One region of the Streptomyces sp. NBC_00670 genome, then DNA from elsewhere that is predicted to be linked to it. Evidence: riboswitches for the same ligand, from Rfam matches in the RefSeq annotation. Region 1 holds a riboswitch; each other region holds the start of a gene.
The links. A riboswitch is a leader RNA that binds a small molecule or an ion and turns the genes downstream of it on or off. The one in region 1 is predicted to bind cyclic di-AMP.
Positions count from the first base shown of each region.

Region 2: linked by a shared signal. The riboswitch ahead of OIE12_RS15550 (M23 family metallopeptidase) and the one ahead of OIE12_RS25045 (M23 family metallopeptidase) in region 1 are both predicted to bind cyclic di-AMP.
Region 3: linked by a shared signal. The riboswitch ahead of OIE12_RS33495 (NlpC/P60 family protein) and the one ahead of OIE12_RS25045 (M23 family metallopeptidase) in region 1 are both predicted to bind cyclic di-AMP.
Region 4: linked by a shared signal. The riboswitch ahead of OIE12_RS13310 (transglycosylase family protein) and the one ahead of OIE12_RS25045 (M23 family metallopeptidase) in region 1 are both predicted to bind cyclic di-AMP.

Region 1 covers NZ_CP109017.1:5,639,949-5,643,943, reverse strand. Annotated here, with positions in the region: gene OIE12_RS25050 (GntR family transcriptional regulator) at 1-24, opposite strand, end outside; gene OIE12_RS25045 (M23 family metallopeptidase) at 263-1,021, opposite strand; cyclic di-AMP (ydaO/yuaA leader) riboswitch at 1,035-1,186, opposite strand; gene OIE12_RS25040 (M16 family metallopeptidase) at 1,425-2,813, opposite strand; gene OIE12_RS25035 (M16 family metallopeptidase) at 2,810-3,995, opposite strand, start outside.
Region 2 covers NZ_CP109017.1:3,496,983-3,500,977, reverse strand. Annotated here, with positions in the region: gene OIE12_RS15555 (PP2C family protein-serine/threonine phosphatase) at 54-1,181, shown strand; cyclic di-AMP (ydaO/yuaA leader) riboswitch at 1,454-1,611, shown strand; gene OIE12_RS15550 (M23 family metallopeptidase) at 1,622-2,674, shown strand; gene OIE12_RS15545 (aldo/keto reductase) at 2,815-3,759, shown strand; gene OIE12_RS15540 (PrsW family intramembrane metalloprotease) at 3,710-3,995, opposite strand, start outside.
Region 3 covers NZ_CP109017.1:4,457,009-4,461,003, forward strand. Annotated here, with positions in the region: gene OIE12_RS33495 (NlpC/P60 family protein) at 1-2,163, opposite strand, end outside; cyclic di-AMP (ydaO/yuaA leader) riboswitch at 2,289-2,462, opposite strand; gene OIE12_RS19850 (ATP-dependent DNA helicase) at 2,927-3,995, shown strand, end outside.
Region 4 covers NZ_CP109017.1:3,012,231-3,016,225, forward strand. Annotated here, with positions in the region: gene eno (phosphopyruvate hydratase) at 1-1,184, opposite strand, end outside; gene OIE12_RS13310 (transglycosylase family protein) at 1,538-2,251, opposite strand; cyclic di-AMP (ydaO/yuaA leader) riboswitch at 2,256-2,445, opposite strand; gene OIE12_RS13315 (transglycosylase family protein) at 2,703-3,725, opposite strand; gene OIE12_RS13320 (cytochrome P450 family protein) at 3,915-3,995, opposite strand, start outside.

The sequences.
Region 1 (3,995 bases):
TACCGAGTGCGCCGGAATACGCATGTCCGACCTCCGCCTCGATTTCCGTGCGAAGCGCCGTCGGCCGGCGCATTGCCCGACCGACTCTATTGCAGCGGAGAGGGATTTCCGACGGCGGGCCGGAATTCATGGTTCTTTTTTGGACAACGGCCGGGACGAAATGCCCGGACGGAACGAGAACGGCCCCGGCTTCGGGGGCCGGGGCCGTCGACGACGGTTCGGGGGGCGTCGGCCGGTGCGCGGGTGCGCCGACGCGGGTGCTTCAGACGTTGACGCCGTGGGCGCGCAGGTACGCCACCGGGTCGATGTCGGAGCCGTACTCCGGGCTCGTACGGGCCTCGAAGTGCAGATGCGGGCCGGTGACGTTGCCGGTCGCGCCGGACAGGGCGATCTGCTGCCCGGGGGTGACCTGCTGGCCCACCGTGACGCCGATGGACGACAGGTGGCCGTACTGGGTGTAGGTGCCGTCGGCCATCTTGAGGACGATCTGGTTGCCGTAGGCCCCGCCCCAGCCGGTCTCCACGACGGTGCCGGAGCCGACGGCGTGCACGGAGGTGCCGGTGGCGGCGTGGAAGTCGATGCCGGTGTGGGTGCCGGAGGACCACAGGGAGCTGCTGGCCTGGTAGCCGGTGGAGACGTAGGAGCCCGAGATCGGCGCGACGAAGGTGTTCAGCCGCTTGCGCTCGGCCTCGCGGGCGGCGCGCTCCTTCGCGTCGCGGGCCCGCTCCGCCTGCGCGGCGGCCTCCTTGCGCGCGGCCTCCTCGGCCGCCTTGCGCGCGGCCGCCTTCTCCTGGGCGAGGGCCTGGGCGTCGATCCGCGCGGCGACGCTCTCGCCGATGCCGGCGGCCCGCAGGAGCCCGGTCTGGTCGACGGAGGCGGCGGGCTCCGCGGCGAACGCGGGAGCGGCCAGGGTGCCGACGACGCCGGTGGTGGCGAGCGCCGCGACGCCCACGGCGCCGGTCGTCGTGCGCTTCGTGCGATCGGCACGGCGGTGCTTCCCGGGGGCGCGGGTGAACGCCATGTAAGGGGTCGTCCTTTCCTTCCTTCTCGCCTACCGGGTTAGCTGACGGGTTCGGAGCAGGAAGGTCTCCTACGGACACCCTGTGGGGGCGTCCGATTCACCCCAGGGACGTGGGTCCCCGGCTCCCCTGGCTCGCGCCGTACGGGGACTCGGCGATGACTGTCCGCTGCCGCGGATGCGGCGCGCTGCCTGACGGACAGCCGGGAAGACGCTAAGCGGGCGCCGTTTCAACGGGCAAACGAGGTAACGGTTTTGTTGCGTATCCCACACCGCGGAAGCGCCACCCTCTGTGGCAATACGGACAAACACCCGCCGTCGGCGGGCCGGACCGGGGGCGCGGGAGGCCCTGGTGACGTCCGGGGAGTCACCAGGGCCTCGTCCACGCCCCCGCGCGCCGCCCGTGCTACTCGGCGGCCACCACGGTGACTTCGCCGATCCCCAGGGCGCGTACGGGCTCCGCGATCTGCTCGGCGTCGCCCACCAGGATCGTCACCAGACGGTCCACCGGGAAGGCGTTGACGACGGCGGCCGTCGCCTCCACCGTGCCGGTGGCGGCGAGCTGCTGATACAGCGTCGCCTGGTAGTCGTCCGGCAGGTGCTGCTCGACCTGGTCGGCGAGCGAGCTCGCGACGGCGGCCGCGGTCTCGAACTTCAGCGGGGCGACGCCCACCAGGTTCTGCACGGCGACATCGCGCTCGGCGTCGGTCAGCCCCTCGGCGGCGAGGGTGCGCAGCACCTTCCACAGGTCGTCGAGGGCGGGGCCGGTGTTCGGGGTGTCGACGGAACCGCTGATGGCGAGCATCGCGGCGCCGCTGCCGTCGGGCGCGGAACGCAGCACCTGGCCGAACGCGCGCACACCGTAGGTGTAGCCCTTCTCCTCGCGCAGCACGCGGTCCAGCCGCGAGGTGAGGGTGCCGCCGAGGCAGTACGTGCCGAGCACCTGGGCGGGCCACACGCGGTCGTGCCGGTCGGCGCCGACGCGGCCGATGAGGAGCTGCGTCTGGACGGCTCCGGGGCGGTGCACGACGATCACGCGGCCGGTGTCGTCGGCGGTCACCGGGGGCACCGGACGCGGCTGCCCGGGCGCGCCCGTCCACGCGCCGAGCGTGTCGGCGAGGAGCGCGTCCAGGTCGACGCCGGTGAGGTCGCCGACGACCACCGCGGTGGCGGTGGCGGGCCGTACGTGCCGCTCGTAGAACGCGCGTACGGCCGCCGCGTCGATGGCCTCGACGCTCTCCTCGGTGCCCTGACGGGGCCGGGACATGCGGGAGTCCGCCGGGAAGAGCTGCCGGGACAGCTCCTTGGCGGCGCGACGGGCCGGGTTGGCGGTCTCGTGCGGGATCTCGTCGAGCCGGTTGCGCACCAGGCGCTCGATCTCGCCGTCGTCGAACGCGGGGGCGCGCAGCGCGTCGGCGAGCAGGCCGAGCGCCTTGGCGAGCCGCGAGACGGGCACCTCCAGGGAGAGCCGTACACCGGGGTGGTCGGCGTGCGCGTCAAGGGTGGCGCCGCAGCGCTCCAGCTCGGCGGCGAACTCCTCCGCGGAGTGCTTGTCGGTGCCCTCGGAGAAGGCGCGCGCCATGATGGTGGCGACACCCTCCTGGGCCTGCGGTTCGGCCTCCAGGGGCGCGTCGAGGAGCACCTCGACGGCGACGACCTGCTGGCCGGGGCGGTGGCAGCGCAGCAGCGTCAGGCCGTTGTCCAGGGTGCCGCGCTCGGGCGCGGGGAACGCCCAGGGCTTCGCCTCGCCGGCCCGGGGCTGCGGGTGGAACTCCATGGTCGCGAGCTCGGTCACTTCGCCGACTCCTCGTTCTCGTCGGTGACTTCGGCGGCCTCGGCGGCCTCGGGCTCCTCGGGCGCGACCGGCTCGTAGACGAGCACCGCGCGGTTGTCGGGCCGCAGCCGGGCCCGGGCGATGTCCCGGACCTCCTCGGGGGTGACCTCCAGGACACGCGTGACGGCCGTCAGGGCGAGCTGCGGGTCGCCGAACAGGACGGCGTACCGGCACAGTTCGTCGGCGCGGCCGGCGACCGTGCCGAGCCGGTCCAGCCACTCGCGCTCCAGCTGCGCCTGGGCGCGCTCCATCTCCTCGGCGGTGGGGCCCTCCTCGGCGAACCGGGCGAGCTCCTCGTCGACGGCCGCCTCGATGACGGGCACCTCGACGTCGCCGGAGGTCTTCACGTCCAGCCAGCCGAGCGAGGGCGCCCCGGCCAGCCGGAGCAGGCCGAAGCCGGCGGCGACGGCGGTGCGGTCGCGGCGCACCAGACGGTTGAACAGCCGGGAGGACTCGCCGCCGCCGAGCACGGTGAGCGCCAGGTCGGCCGCGTCGCACGCGCGCGTGCCGTCCTCCGGGAGCCGGTAGGCGGCCATCAACGCGCGCGCGGGGACCTCCTCCTCGACGACCTCGCGGAGCTGTTCCCCGAGGACGTCGGGCAGCGAGCCGTCGCGCGGGGCGGGCTTGCCGTCGTGCGAGGCGATGGAGCCGAAGTACTTCTCGACCCAGGCGAGCGTCTGCTCGGGGTCGATGTCGCCGACGATCGACAGGACGGCGTTGTTCGGCGCGTAGTAGGTCCGGAAGAACGCGCGGGCGTCCTCCAGGGTGGCCGCGTCCAGGTCGGCCATCGAGCCGATCGGGGTGTGGTGGTAGGGGTGGCCCTCGGGGTAGGCGAGCGCGGTCAGCCTCTCGAACGCGGTGCCGTAGGGGACGTTGTCGTAACGCTGGCGGCGCTCGTTCTTGACGACGTCCCGCTGGTTCTCCATGGACTCCTCGTCCAGGGCGGCCAGCAGCGAGCCCATGCGGTCGGCCTCCAGCCAGAGGGCGAGCTCCAGCTGGTGGGCGGGCATGGTCTCGAAGTAGTTGGTGCGCTCGAAGCTGGTGGTGCCGTTGAGGGAGCCGCCGGCGCCCTGCACCAGTTCGAAGTGGCCGTTGCCCTTCACCTGGCCGGAGCCCTGGAACATCAGGTGCTCGAAGAGGTGA
Region 2 (3,995 bases), 2.1 Mb from region 1:
CCGCCCGGCCCACCGGAGGTGCCCCGCCGCGCCTGCCCGGCCACGCTGGTCCCGTGGGGCAGCGCACAGAGAAGCGGTCGGCCGCGACCGTCGGGAACGGCAGCCGCGGGGCGGCCTGCGTCCGTGCCGTGCTGCCCTTCCTCCCGGTGCTGCTGCTCGTCGCCGCGATCGTCTACGACTGCCTCACCCCGGCCGACTTCACCGCCGCACCCCTGTTCACCGCGGCGCCCCTGGTCGCCTCCTCCCTGTACTCGACGCGCGGCACCGCCCTGACCGCCCTGGCCGCCGTCCTGGCCGTGGTCGCGATCCACGCCGTGTTCGGGGTCATGTCGAACGTCGACACCACCACCGAGCTGCTGACGGTGGCCACCGTCGCCGCCCTCGCCGTCCTCACCAACGTGCTCGTCCGCCGCACCGGCGCCCGCCTCGCCTCCGTCCGCCACATCGCCGAGGCCGCGCAACTCGCCGTCATGCCGCAGCCGGCCGAGCGCCTCGCGGGCCTCGACGTCGCCGCACGCTACGAGGCCGCGCAGGCCGGGGCGGCGATCGGCGGCGACCTGTACGCCGTCCAGGACTCCCCGCACGGCGTGCGCCTCGTGCTGGGGGACGTGCGCGGCAAGGGCATCAGCGCCGTGAGCGTCGTCGCCGTCGTGATCGGGGCGTTCCGGGAGGCCGCCGAGCAGGAGGCCACGCTCGGCGCCGTCGCCCAGCGGCTCGAACGCGCGCTCGCCCGGGAGGCCGGCCGGCGCCACGACCTGGACTCCTTCGAGGGGTTCACCACCGCCGTCCTCGCCGAGATCCCGCACGGCAACGCACTCGTCCGGCTCGTCAACCGCGGCCATCCCGCCCCGCTGCTCCTGCACGCCGACGGCAGGCTGCGCGTGCTCGAACCGCGGGAGCCCGCGCTGCCGCTCGGCATGGGCGAGCTGGGCATGTGGCCCGAACGCGCGGACGAGGCCGCGCTGCCGTACGGGGCCACCCTCCTCTTCCACACCGACGGGCTCTCCGAGGCCCGCGACCGGCACGGCGAGTTCTACGACCCCGCCGCCCGGCTCGCCGGCCGCACCTTCTCCGGACCGGACGCGCTGCTCACCTTCCTGGCGGACGAGGTCGCCCGGCACACCGGCGGCCGGGCCACGGACGACCTGGCCCTGCTGGCGGTACGGCGACCGCACCCCTGAGCGTCGGCCGTCACCGCGACCGCGCCGTCGGTGTCACCTGTCGTGACCGGATCGTGTCTTTCCGCAAGTTTATTGACTGGATGTCAGGGCGCGCATGTGTCCGAAACTCGCGGAAGGCAGGGTCGACTCGCCCGATTTTGCGTGGCTCGTGACGCAAAAGTCCTGGCCAAGACGTGTAAGCCGTTCCCCCGAACCGCTTGGAATGTGCGCCCCGGGTCTATTAACGTTCGATAACGCAGCACGGTCGTCCCAGCCGTCACAGGAGGCGGCCCCGTGCTCATCTGCCTAATCCCGCAAGGGAGCCGGGGAACCACCACCCAGGGGTGAATCGTGCGGTTGCCGCCGTAGAGATACGGCCGGTATACGCGCGTAGGAGACCTTCCTGCTCCGAACCCGTCAGCTAACCCGGCAGGCGTGAGGAAGGAAAGGAGCGCGCCCACGTGGCGTCCAACCGGCCTGCCCAGAACCCCTCGTACGTTCCGTCCGGCGCCGAGGTCCTCGACGTCGACCGCCGTTCCGAGGAGGGCACCTGGGAGGAGTGGAATCCCACCGCGGACTCCGTTCGTCCCGTGCGCGGCCGGCACCGCGTCACCAAGCAGCGCGGGGGCGGACTCGCGCGCAGCTCCACCGTTCTGGGCGTCGGCGTGATCGCCGCCGTCGGCGCGGGCGGCATGGCCACCGCGCAGACCGGCAAGCCGCCGGTCTCCATATCCCTGCCGGACCTCTCCTCCGTCACCGACTCGGCCAGGGCTCTGGTCGGCGACGACTCCGGCGACGACTCCGACACCGCCGTACAGACCGCCTCCGCCCCGCTCACCGGCGCCGGGCTGACCGGTGCCGACACCGCCGCGGGCTCCACGGACGCGGGCGAGGCGCTGCGCGCCCGGATCATGCGGCAGGCCGAGGCCCAGCAGGACCAGGCGGACAGCGCCGCCGCGCGGGCCGCCGAGACCGCCGCCGCCAAGCAGGCCGCGTCCGCCGCCAAGGAGGCGGAGGCGAAGGCCGAGAAGAAGGCCGCCGAGGCGAAGGAGAAGGCGGAGGCGGAGGCCAAGAAGAAGGCCGCCGCGGAGAAACTCGCCAAGCTGGCCAAGCAGTTCACGCTGCCGACCTCCTCGTACACGATCACCTCGACCTTCGGCGAGGCCGGATCGATGTGGTCGTCCGGCTATCACACCGGTCTCGACTTCGCCGCGCCCACCGGCACGCTCATCAAGGCGATCCACAGCGGCACGATCACCGAGGCGGGCTGGGCCGGGTCCTACGGCTACCGCACCATCCTGACCCTGGACGACGGCACCGAGCTGTGGTTCTGCCACCAGTCCTCGATCAGCGTCAGCGTCGGGCAGAAGGTCTCCACCGGCGAGGTCATCGGCCGCGTCGGCGCCACCGGCAACGTCACCGGCCCGCATCTGCACCTGGAGGTGCACCCCGGGGGCGCGGCCACCGGGATCGACCCGATGGCGTGGCTGCGGTCCAAGGGGCTCACTCCCTGAGCCGGCCGTGCCCCGGCGTGCCCTGTCGCGCCGTGTCCTTTCGCGCAGCGTGCTGCCCCGTCGGGCCGAGTCGCGAGGCGATCGGGTAAGAGCGCACGGCACGGCGCGGGAACACCCGAACCTCTCCTTAACATCGTTAAATGATGTCTCTTCGCCCTCTGGGCTCAACGTCTCTCGAGGTCGCTCCGCTCTGCCTCGGCGGCAACGTCTTCGGCTGGACCGCCGACGAGGCCGGATCCTTCGCCGTGCTGGACGCCTACCTGGCCGCCGGCGGCAACTTCGTCGACAGCGCCGACGCCTACTCGGCGTTCGCCCCCGGCATGAAGGGCGGCGAGTCCGAGACCGTCCTCGGCAAGTGGTTCACGGCGCGCGGCAACCGCTCCGACGTGGTCCTCGCGACCAAGGTCGGCCGGCACCCCGACCATCAGGGGCTGTCCGCCGGCAACATCAGGGCGGCGGCCGACGCCTCGCTGCGGCGGCTCCGAACGGACTACATCGACCTGTACTACACGCACTACGACGATCCCGACGTGCCCATCGAGGAGGTCATCGGCACGCTGGACGGGCTGGTGAAGGCGGGCAAGGTACGGCACATCGCGGCCTCCAACATCTCGGCCGAGCGGTTGCGCGCCTCGCTGGAGTTCTCCGAGCGCGAGGGCCTGGCCCGCTACGTCGCCGTCCAGCCGCACTACAGCCTGGTCTCCCGGGACACCTACGAGGGCGCCCTCCAGGACGTCGCCGAGGAAGCCGGCCTCTCCGCGGTGCCCTACTTCGCGCTCGCGTCGGGATTCCTGACGGGGAAGTACCGGCCGGGGGCGACGGTGGACTCGGTGCGCGCGCGGCGCGTGGCACAGCTCGTGGAACCCGAACGGGGCGCACGGGTGCTGACGGCGCTCGACGAGATCGCCGGCGCGCGCGGGGTGGAGGTCGCCACGATCGCCCTCGCCTGGCTCGCCTCGCGTCCTACCGTCCTCGCCCCGGTCGCCTCCGCCCGGACGGTGGAACAGCTCCCGGCGCTGCTGGCGCTCGCCGAGGTCACGCTGACGCAGGCGGAGACGGCGCGGCTGACGGAGGCGGCGGCGTAGGAGTCGCGTGAGGGGGCGGGGCTTGGGGCGGCTGGTTCTGGGGCGGCTGGTTCTGGGGTGACTGGCCTTGGGGGGCCAGGCCGTACGCCGGTATGCCCTGGGTCGGTATGCCGTACGGAGGGGGCGTGTGGCCGCCGCCGTACGCCGGGGCCGGGCCGGCGGGACCCTGGGCATAGCCATGACCGCCGTGGACCGGGCCGGCGGGACCCTGGGCGTAGCCATGACCGCCGTGGACC
Region 3 (3,995 bases), 1.2 Mb from region 1:
GCCGCCGGCCGTGGGGTACGCGTCGACGTGGCCGGCGACCGGGAAGGATCCGGCGCCGCCGGTCGTGCCCGCGGCGGGGAAGGAACCGATGCCGTCCACGGCCGGGAAGCTGCCGGTGGTGCTCACGGCGGGGAAACCGCCGGTGACGCTCGCGGCGGGGTACGCGGGGGCGGCGCCCGTCGCCGGGTAGGCGGCGGTGATGGGCGCGGCCGGGTACGTCCCGGAACCGAAGCCGGAGCCGGCGTTGGCCGGGAAGCCGCTGCTCGCGCCGGGGCCGGCGGCCGGGTAGGCACCCGTGCCGCCCGTGGCCGGGTGCGCTCCGGCACTGTGCGCCGCCGGGTACGCGCCGGAGCCGACGGCGGCCGGGAAGCCGCCTGTGCCGTCCACCGCGGGGAAGGGCCCGGTGCCGTCCACTGTCGGGAGCGGCCCCGTGCCGTCCACGGCTGGGAACGAGCCCGTGCCGTCCATGCCGGGGTACGGGTACGCGCTGCCGAGGGCCGGGAAGGAACCGGTGCCGTCCGCCGACGGGAACGACCCGGTGACGCTCACCGCGGGGAAGCTCCCCGCGCCGCCCATCGCGGGGAACGACCCGGTGTTGTCCACGCCCGGATACGTACCGGTGCCGCCGACGCCAGGGAAGGCGCCCGCGCCGCCGGTCATCGCCGGGAACGATCCCGTGTTCTCCACACCCGGGTACGCCCCCGTGTTGCCGACGGCCGGGAACGACCCGGTGGCACCGACGGACGGGAAGGATCCGGTGCCGTCCACGGCGGGATACGCTCCCGCACTGCCCGCCCCCGGGTACGCGCCGGTGGTACCGGCCGCCGGGTAGGAACCGGTGCCACCCACGGCGGGGAAGGAACCGGTCCCGTCCACGGCGGGGAAGGAACCGGTCCTGTCCATGGCAGGAAAAGGACCGTTGCTGTCCAGGGCAGGAAAGGGACCGTTGCTGTCCAGGGCAGGAGACGGACCCGTACCGCCCGCCCCCGGGTACGCGCCGGTGGCGCCGGCCGCCGGGTGGGAACCGGTGCCACCCACGGCCGGAAGGGATCCGGTGCCACCCACGGCCGGGAAGGACCCAGCACTGCCCGCGCCCGGGTAGGTCCCCGCGGCGGTCGCCGGGAAGGAGGCCGTGCCGTCCATGGCCGCGGAGACAGCCCCGCTGCCCGCACCCGCGTACGCGCCGACCGCGCCGACCGCGGTGAAGGAACCCGTGCCGCCCGCGCGCACGGTGTTGCCCGCCGCGGCCCCGGTGATCGGTCCCCCCGCGTACGACTCCGCGCCGCTCCCGAGCGCCCCTGCCCCGAACGATCCCGAACCGTCCCCGGCCGCCGCGTACGCACCCGTGGGCATTCCCTGTCCCGGGGCGGGCGCGGGGGGCGTCCACGGTTGTGCGGCGGGCGCGCTCTCCAGCGCCGCGCGCGGTGTGCCCGTCCGCTGCGACAGCAGTACGCGCGCCATGGCCAGCTTCCGCTGTGTCGCGTCCTTGAACGTGCGCGGCGTCCGCTGCGGCGCGCTCGGCGAGGCCGGCCTCCGGGGCGCCGGCAACGCCGGCAGCTCCGGTCCCGACCTGCCCCGGCCACCCGGACCACCCCGGTCACCACGACCGCTCGGACCATCCGCCGCACCACCCACACCACCGGCAGCGCCAACACCACCAACACCACCCGCACCGCTGCCCGGCGCGTCCGTCCCACCCGTGCGCCCCGGCCCGAGCGCCGGTGTCGCGCGGCCGGGGCCCAGCGCGGGTGCGCCCCGTCCAGGACGCCGCTTCTCCGTCGCGGCGATCAGTTCGGCGACCGTCCTGTCGATCGACGACTGCCGCAGGCGCGACGGGTGCCCGTCCGCCGGACGTCCGGCGGACCGGCCCGACGAGGGACGGCCGGGGCGGTCCGGGCGCCGGTCGGCCGGCAGCACCGCGGCCACGGAGGGCCCCAGCTTCGCGCGCGCCGTGTCGAGCCACTGCGTCCGCTTCGCCGCCTCCGCCGCGGCCCCCGGCTGCTGCCGCTCCTTCGCGGCCATGACACGCGTCGCGTTGTAGTTCTCGGTGGCCGTCTCGACCCGTTGGTACAGGTTGTCGATCCGCTGCTGGACCTCCGCGCGGCTCGGCGCCGGCGGCTCGGCCCCGGGCGCGGACTCCGCCGCCGGAGAGATCAGGGCCATGGGGTCCAGGGCCCCCGCGGCGAGCGCGGGCGTTCCCGGTCCTGCGGCGGGCGTCCCCGGCCTTGCGGGGACGACGGGGCGCGCCCCGGCAGGAAGCGGTTTCTGGTCCGACGCCAAGAGAGGCGACTCCTTCCGTACTCCGCCTACCGGGTTAGCTGTCGGATTCGGGCGGATGGTTCCGGAAGGACTGCCCTACGGCCCGTGCGCGCGGGGCGGTTGGGCCGATTCACCCCAGGTCTCGGTTGGGTCCCCGGCTCCGGTCGGCCGCGGGGGCGGGCCGGACTCGGCGGAGGCCGCGCGGCCCGGCGACGTTCGCCGGTTGCGTCGAGCGGCCTGTCGGCACCGTAGCCAACTTGTGTCCCTCGTGTGAAGGTCGAAGTGCGTTATGTCCGATACATTTTTGTGACCTTCGCGTGAGGATTCGGTTGCCGGAGCGGTCCGGACCAACCGGCGGAATCGTTCCGCCGGTTGACCCGTCCACCGGCCCGTTCCCGCCTCGCCGCGCGGCCACCAGCGATGATCGCGCCGGGAACGCCGCCCCGGCGCCCGGCCGTGCCGCCGGGTCCCGGCCGGCACGGCTGTTCCGCCGCCACCGCTGAGAGCTTCGTCACGCGGGACGCCCCGCCGCCTCCCACGTACTGCGGCGGACCGCCCCGCGCACTGCCGTGGACCGCCCCGCGTACCGCCCGGACCGCCCGCGTACCGCCCGGAGTTTCCGAGGGGGCGGCCGGTTGTCGGTGGGGCGCCCTAGACTCGGAGAGCGATGAGCAGCCTCTTTGACGACAGCTTCCTGGCGGACCTCCAGGCCCCGCGGGCCCGCGAGGAGGAACCCCCGCCCCCGCCCGAGGACGAGCACGCTCCGGAGCAGGTTCCGGACGATCTGTTCGGCGGGAAGTTCGACACGCCCCCGGACCGGGACTCGTACTACCGCAACGGCGCCCCCCGCCCCGCCCTGGACGCGGCGGCGCTGCTCGACGGGCTGAACGAGAACCAGCGCGCGGCCGTCGTGCACGCCGGCTCCCCCCTGCTCATCGTCGCCGGCGCCGGCTCCGGCAAGACCCGCGTGCTCACCCACCGCATCGCGCACCTGCTGGCCGAGCGGAGCGTCCACCCCGGCCAGATCCTCGCGATCACGTTCACCAACAAGGCCGCGGGCGAGATGAAGGAGCGCGTCGAGCAGCTCGTCGGCCCGCGCGCGCACGCGATGTGGGTGATGACGTTCCACAGCGCCTGCGTCCGCATCCTGCGCCGGGAGAGCAAGCGGCTCGGCTTCACCTCGTCCTTCTCCATCTACGACGCCGCCGACTCCAAGCGCCTGATGGCCCTCGTCTGCCGCGACCTGGACCTCGACCCCAAGCGCTTCCCCCCGAAGTCCTTCAGCGCCAAGATCAGCAACCTGAAGAACGAGCTGATCGACGAGGAGGACTTCGCCGCCCAGGCTGCCGACGGCTTCGAGAAGACGGTCGCCCAGGCCTACGCGCTCTACCAGTCGCGGCTGCGCGAGGCCAACGCGCTCGACTTCGACGACCTGATCATGACGACGGTCAACCTGCTGCGCGCCTTCCCGGACGTCGCCGAGCACTACCGCCGCCGCTTCCGCCACGTCCTGGTCGACGAGTACCAGGACACCAACCACGCCCAGTACGCCCTCGTCCGCGAACTGGTCGGCACCTCCGAACACCCGGTCGACGTGCCGCCGGAGGCCCAGGTGCCGCCCGCCGAGCTGTGCGTCGTCGGCGACGCCGACCAGTCGATCTACGCCTTCCGCGGCGCGACCATCCGCAACATCCTCCAGTTCGAGGAGGACTACCCGGACGCGACGACGATCCTGC
Region 4 (3,995 bases), 2.6 Mb from region 1:
CGCTCGGAGCGGGCCGGGGCGCCGGTCTTGATCTGGCCGCAGTTGGTGGCGACGGCCAGGTCGGCGATGGTGACGTCCTCGGTCTCGCCGGAGCGGTGGGACATCATGCACTTGAAGCCGTTGCGCTGGGCCAGCTCGACGGCATCCAGGGTCTCGGTCAGCGAGCCGATCTGGTTGACCTTGACCAGCAGGGCGTTGGCCGAGTTCTCCTCGATGCCGCGGGCCAGGCGCTCGGGGTTGGTGACGAACAGGTCGTCGCCGACGAGCTGCACCTTGTCGCCGAGCTTCTCGGTGATGACGTGCCAGCCGGCCCAGTCGTCCTCGAACAGCGGGTCCTCGATGGAGACGAGCGGGTAGGCCGCGACGAGCTCCTCGTAGTACTCCGTCATCTCGGCGGCGGAGCGCTCCTTGCCCTCGAAGAGGTACTTACCGTCCTTGTAGAACTCGGAGGCGGCGACGTCGAGGGCGAGGGCGATCTGCTCGCCGGGGGTGTAACCGGCCTCCTTGATCGCCTCCAGGATGAGGTCGAGGGCGGCGCGGTTGGAGTCCAGGTTCGGGGCGAAGCCGCCCTCGTCGCCGAGGCCGGTGGCCAGGCCCTTGTTCTTCAGGACCTTCTTCAGCGTGTGGTAGACCTCGGCGCCCCAGCGCAGGGCCTCGGAGAAGGACTCCGCGCCGATCGGGGCGATCATGAACTCCTGGATGTCCACGTTGGAGTCGGCGTGCGAGCCGCCGTTCAGGATGTTCATCATCGGCACCGGCAGCAGGTGCGCGTTGGGGCCGCCCAGGTAGCGGAAGAGCGGCAGGTCGGACGCCTCGGAGGCGGCGTGGGCGACGGCGAGGGAGACGCCGAGGATGGCGTTGGCGCCGAGCGAGCCCTTGTTGTCGGTGGCGTCCAGGTCGAACATGGCCTGGTCGATCAGGCGCTGCTCGGTGGCGTCGTAGCCGACCAGCTCCGGGCCGATCTGCTCGATGACGGCGAGGACGGCCTTCTCGACGCCCTTGCCCAGGTAGCGGCTCGGGTCGCCGTCACGGAGCTCGATGGCCTCGAAGGCGCCGGTGCTGGCACCGGAGGGGACGGCGGCACGACCCGTGCTGCCGTCGTCGAGGCCGACCTCGACCTCGACCGTGGGGTTGCCTCGGGAGTCCAGGATTTCCCGGGCTACGACGACGTCGATGGACGGCACGAGCATCTCCTTCTGGGATGTGACGCGGGTACGCCGGGCCGCGGGGCCCGACGCGGGGTGCGAGGCCGGGGTGGCTCGCGGACCCGAGCCTAGCTGTCTCCGACGGCGGGGCAGGTGTGCGGCCCACTCCGTGGGCAGAAGTGTGGGTGAATTGTTTCCTGGCGGAACAAAATGAGCGGGGTGGAGCACAAGGGAGCGCCTGAGAGCTCGGGGTGAACGGTACGTGGGCGGGTGCGGGTGCGTCGTGGCTCGTCGCCCCACCGGCCGTCGGCCGACAACGCACCCCGCGAGAAATACCCCACCCCCGCCGCGTACGGGGGAGACGCGGCGGGGGTGGGGAGTAGAGGGGAGCGTCAGCTCAGGTGGAGCTGCTGGCCGGGGTAGATGACGTCGGCGTCGTCCACGATGTCCTTGTTCAGCGTGAACAGCTTCTGCCAGCCGCCCGCCACATCGTGCTCCGCCGCGATCCCGCTCAGCGTGTCACCCTTGACGACCTTGTACTCGCCGTCACCCTTCTCGACCTTCTTGCCGGTCGGCGTGGTGACCGTCTTCTTCGCGGCCGGCCGCTCCTGCGACCGGGAGGCGTGCTGCTCGGTCGAGGACGAGGAGCTGCTGGAGGAACCGGCGCTGCTGGAGCTGCTGGAGCCGTTGGAGGACGAGCCGCCGGCCGACGACGCGGCCGCCCCGTCGTACGCGGCGCTCGTCAGCCCCTTGCCGCACACCGGCCAGGCGCCCTTGCCCTGCCCCGCGAGGACCTTCTCGGCGACGGCTATCTGCGCCGACTTGGAGGCCAGGTCGGCCCGCGCGGCGTACGCGGTGCCGCCGTACGCGGCCCAGGTGGAGTTGGTGAACTGCAGCCCGCCGTAGAACCCGTTGCCGGTGTTGATGGACCAGTTGCCGCCGGACTCGCACTGCGCGACGGCGTCCCACTGGGAGGCGGTGGCGGCGGAGGCGTTGCCGGCCGCCATCAGCGGGGCGGCGACGGCGGCACCGGTGACGCCGGCGAGCGCGACGACACGGGTGGCCTTGGACGGACGACGGTGCTTGCCCTTGCCGGAAAACAGCATGGAGAGATCCCCTCACCGACGCCTGCGAGGTGAGCTGTCGGGTTCGGGCCGGTTGAGTTGCCCGGTCGTACGCCGTCTCCGGCGCACGACTTCACCCCAAGCCGCATCCGGCCGTCCGGAGCCACACTGTGGCCCGGCTGCCGGACCCGGCACTTACCTGGGTCCCCCGCTCCTGCCTACGGCGCTTGACGCGACGACTGTTCCCGTACGGCCACTGGCAGGATTCGGCGTGGCGACCGTCGGGGCCCGCGGTGGCGAGCGGTGATGACCGTAGACACGGGATCCGCCGGATTTCAAAGACGATCACGGCTTATGAGACTCATCCCACACTTTCACCGAACCGGACATCCCGGGTGATCCACGGACCAAACTCCCCCGATTTTCCGTGCAGTTCGGCACCGTACGTCCGATTGTTCCCCTGCCGTCCCACACGTTTTCGACAGCCGCTCGACTACTCCACGACGAGGCTCTGACCGGGGTGGATGACGCTCGGGTCGCTGCCGATGGCGTCCTTGTTGTCGTCGTAGAGGGCCCGCCAGCCGCCGTCGACGCCAAGGGAGTCGGCGATGGAGCCGAGGGTGTCGCCGTCGCGGACCGTGTAGGTGGAGCCCTCCTCGGCGCTGCCGCCGCGGTGCCGGCCGGTTCCGTCGGCGATGAGGGTGTTGGCACCCTTCGTCCCGTCGACGCTGCCGGTGTCGACGAGGGCGGAGGAGGCCGGGCTCTGCCGGTACTGGTCCGACTCGCCCCCCTTCGACCCGTCGGCCGACGAACTGCCGGACTTGTCGCCGGATTCCGCGGAACGGGCGGAATCGCCGCCGGAGCGGGAATCGTCGGAGTCGTCCGAGGAATGCTTCGCCTTCTTGCTGGGGCTCGCGCTCGCCTTTCCGTCGGAGTCGTCGCCGGACTTCCCGGTGGACGTGCCGTCGGAATTCCCGCCGGATGTGCCGGAGGACGAGGAATCGGACGAACCGGAAGAGGAGGACGACGAGTCGGACGAACCGGACGAGTTGTCCAGACCGAGGTCGAGCCCGGAGTCGGAATCACCGGATTCGCCCGAGGAGCCCTTGCCGACGCCCGTGTCGACGTCCGCGGAACCGGTGTCCTTGGAGAGGCCGGAGAGCGGCCCGCAGGTGGGCCAGGCGGCGACGCCCTCGGCGTCGAGGATCTTCTCCGCGACGGCGATCTGCTGCGAACGGCTGGCCTTGTCCGGGCTGGCCGCGTAGTCGAGGCCGCCGTAGTTGTTCCAGTCGTCCTGCGACAACTGGAGGCCGCCGTACAGGTTGTTGCCCGTGTCCGCGCTCCAGGAGCCGCCGCTCTCGCACTCCGCGACCTGGTCCCAGGTGGTACCGCTGGCGGCGCTCGCGCCGGTGGCGCCGAGCAGGGGGATGGCGATGGCGGAGCCGGTCACGCCGGCCGCGACGAGGAGGGCCGGAGCCTGACGGGGGCGACGGTGACGACCGTTCCCGGAGAGCATGCGGAAGCCTTTCACACGACAGCGGTGACCCAACGCGGCGGCCGTGGGAACCGCCTTGTTGATGCGTGAACGTATAGCCAGAGCAACACCGGTTACAAGTTAATGCAGCGCAGATCACGTGAAGATCACAGAGCTGAGGAACTGTCACCTTTACCTGGTCGTCCGTGTTTACGCGGAACCGATGCCGCCTCAATTCGGGACGGGTGCGAACTCCACGGGCAGCGTGCGCAATCCGCGCATGATGAGGCCTCCGCGCCACCGCAATTCGGT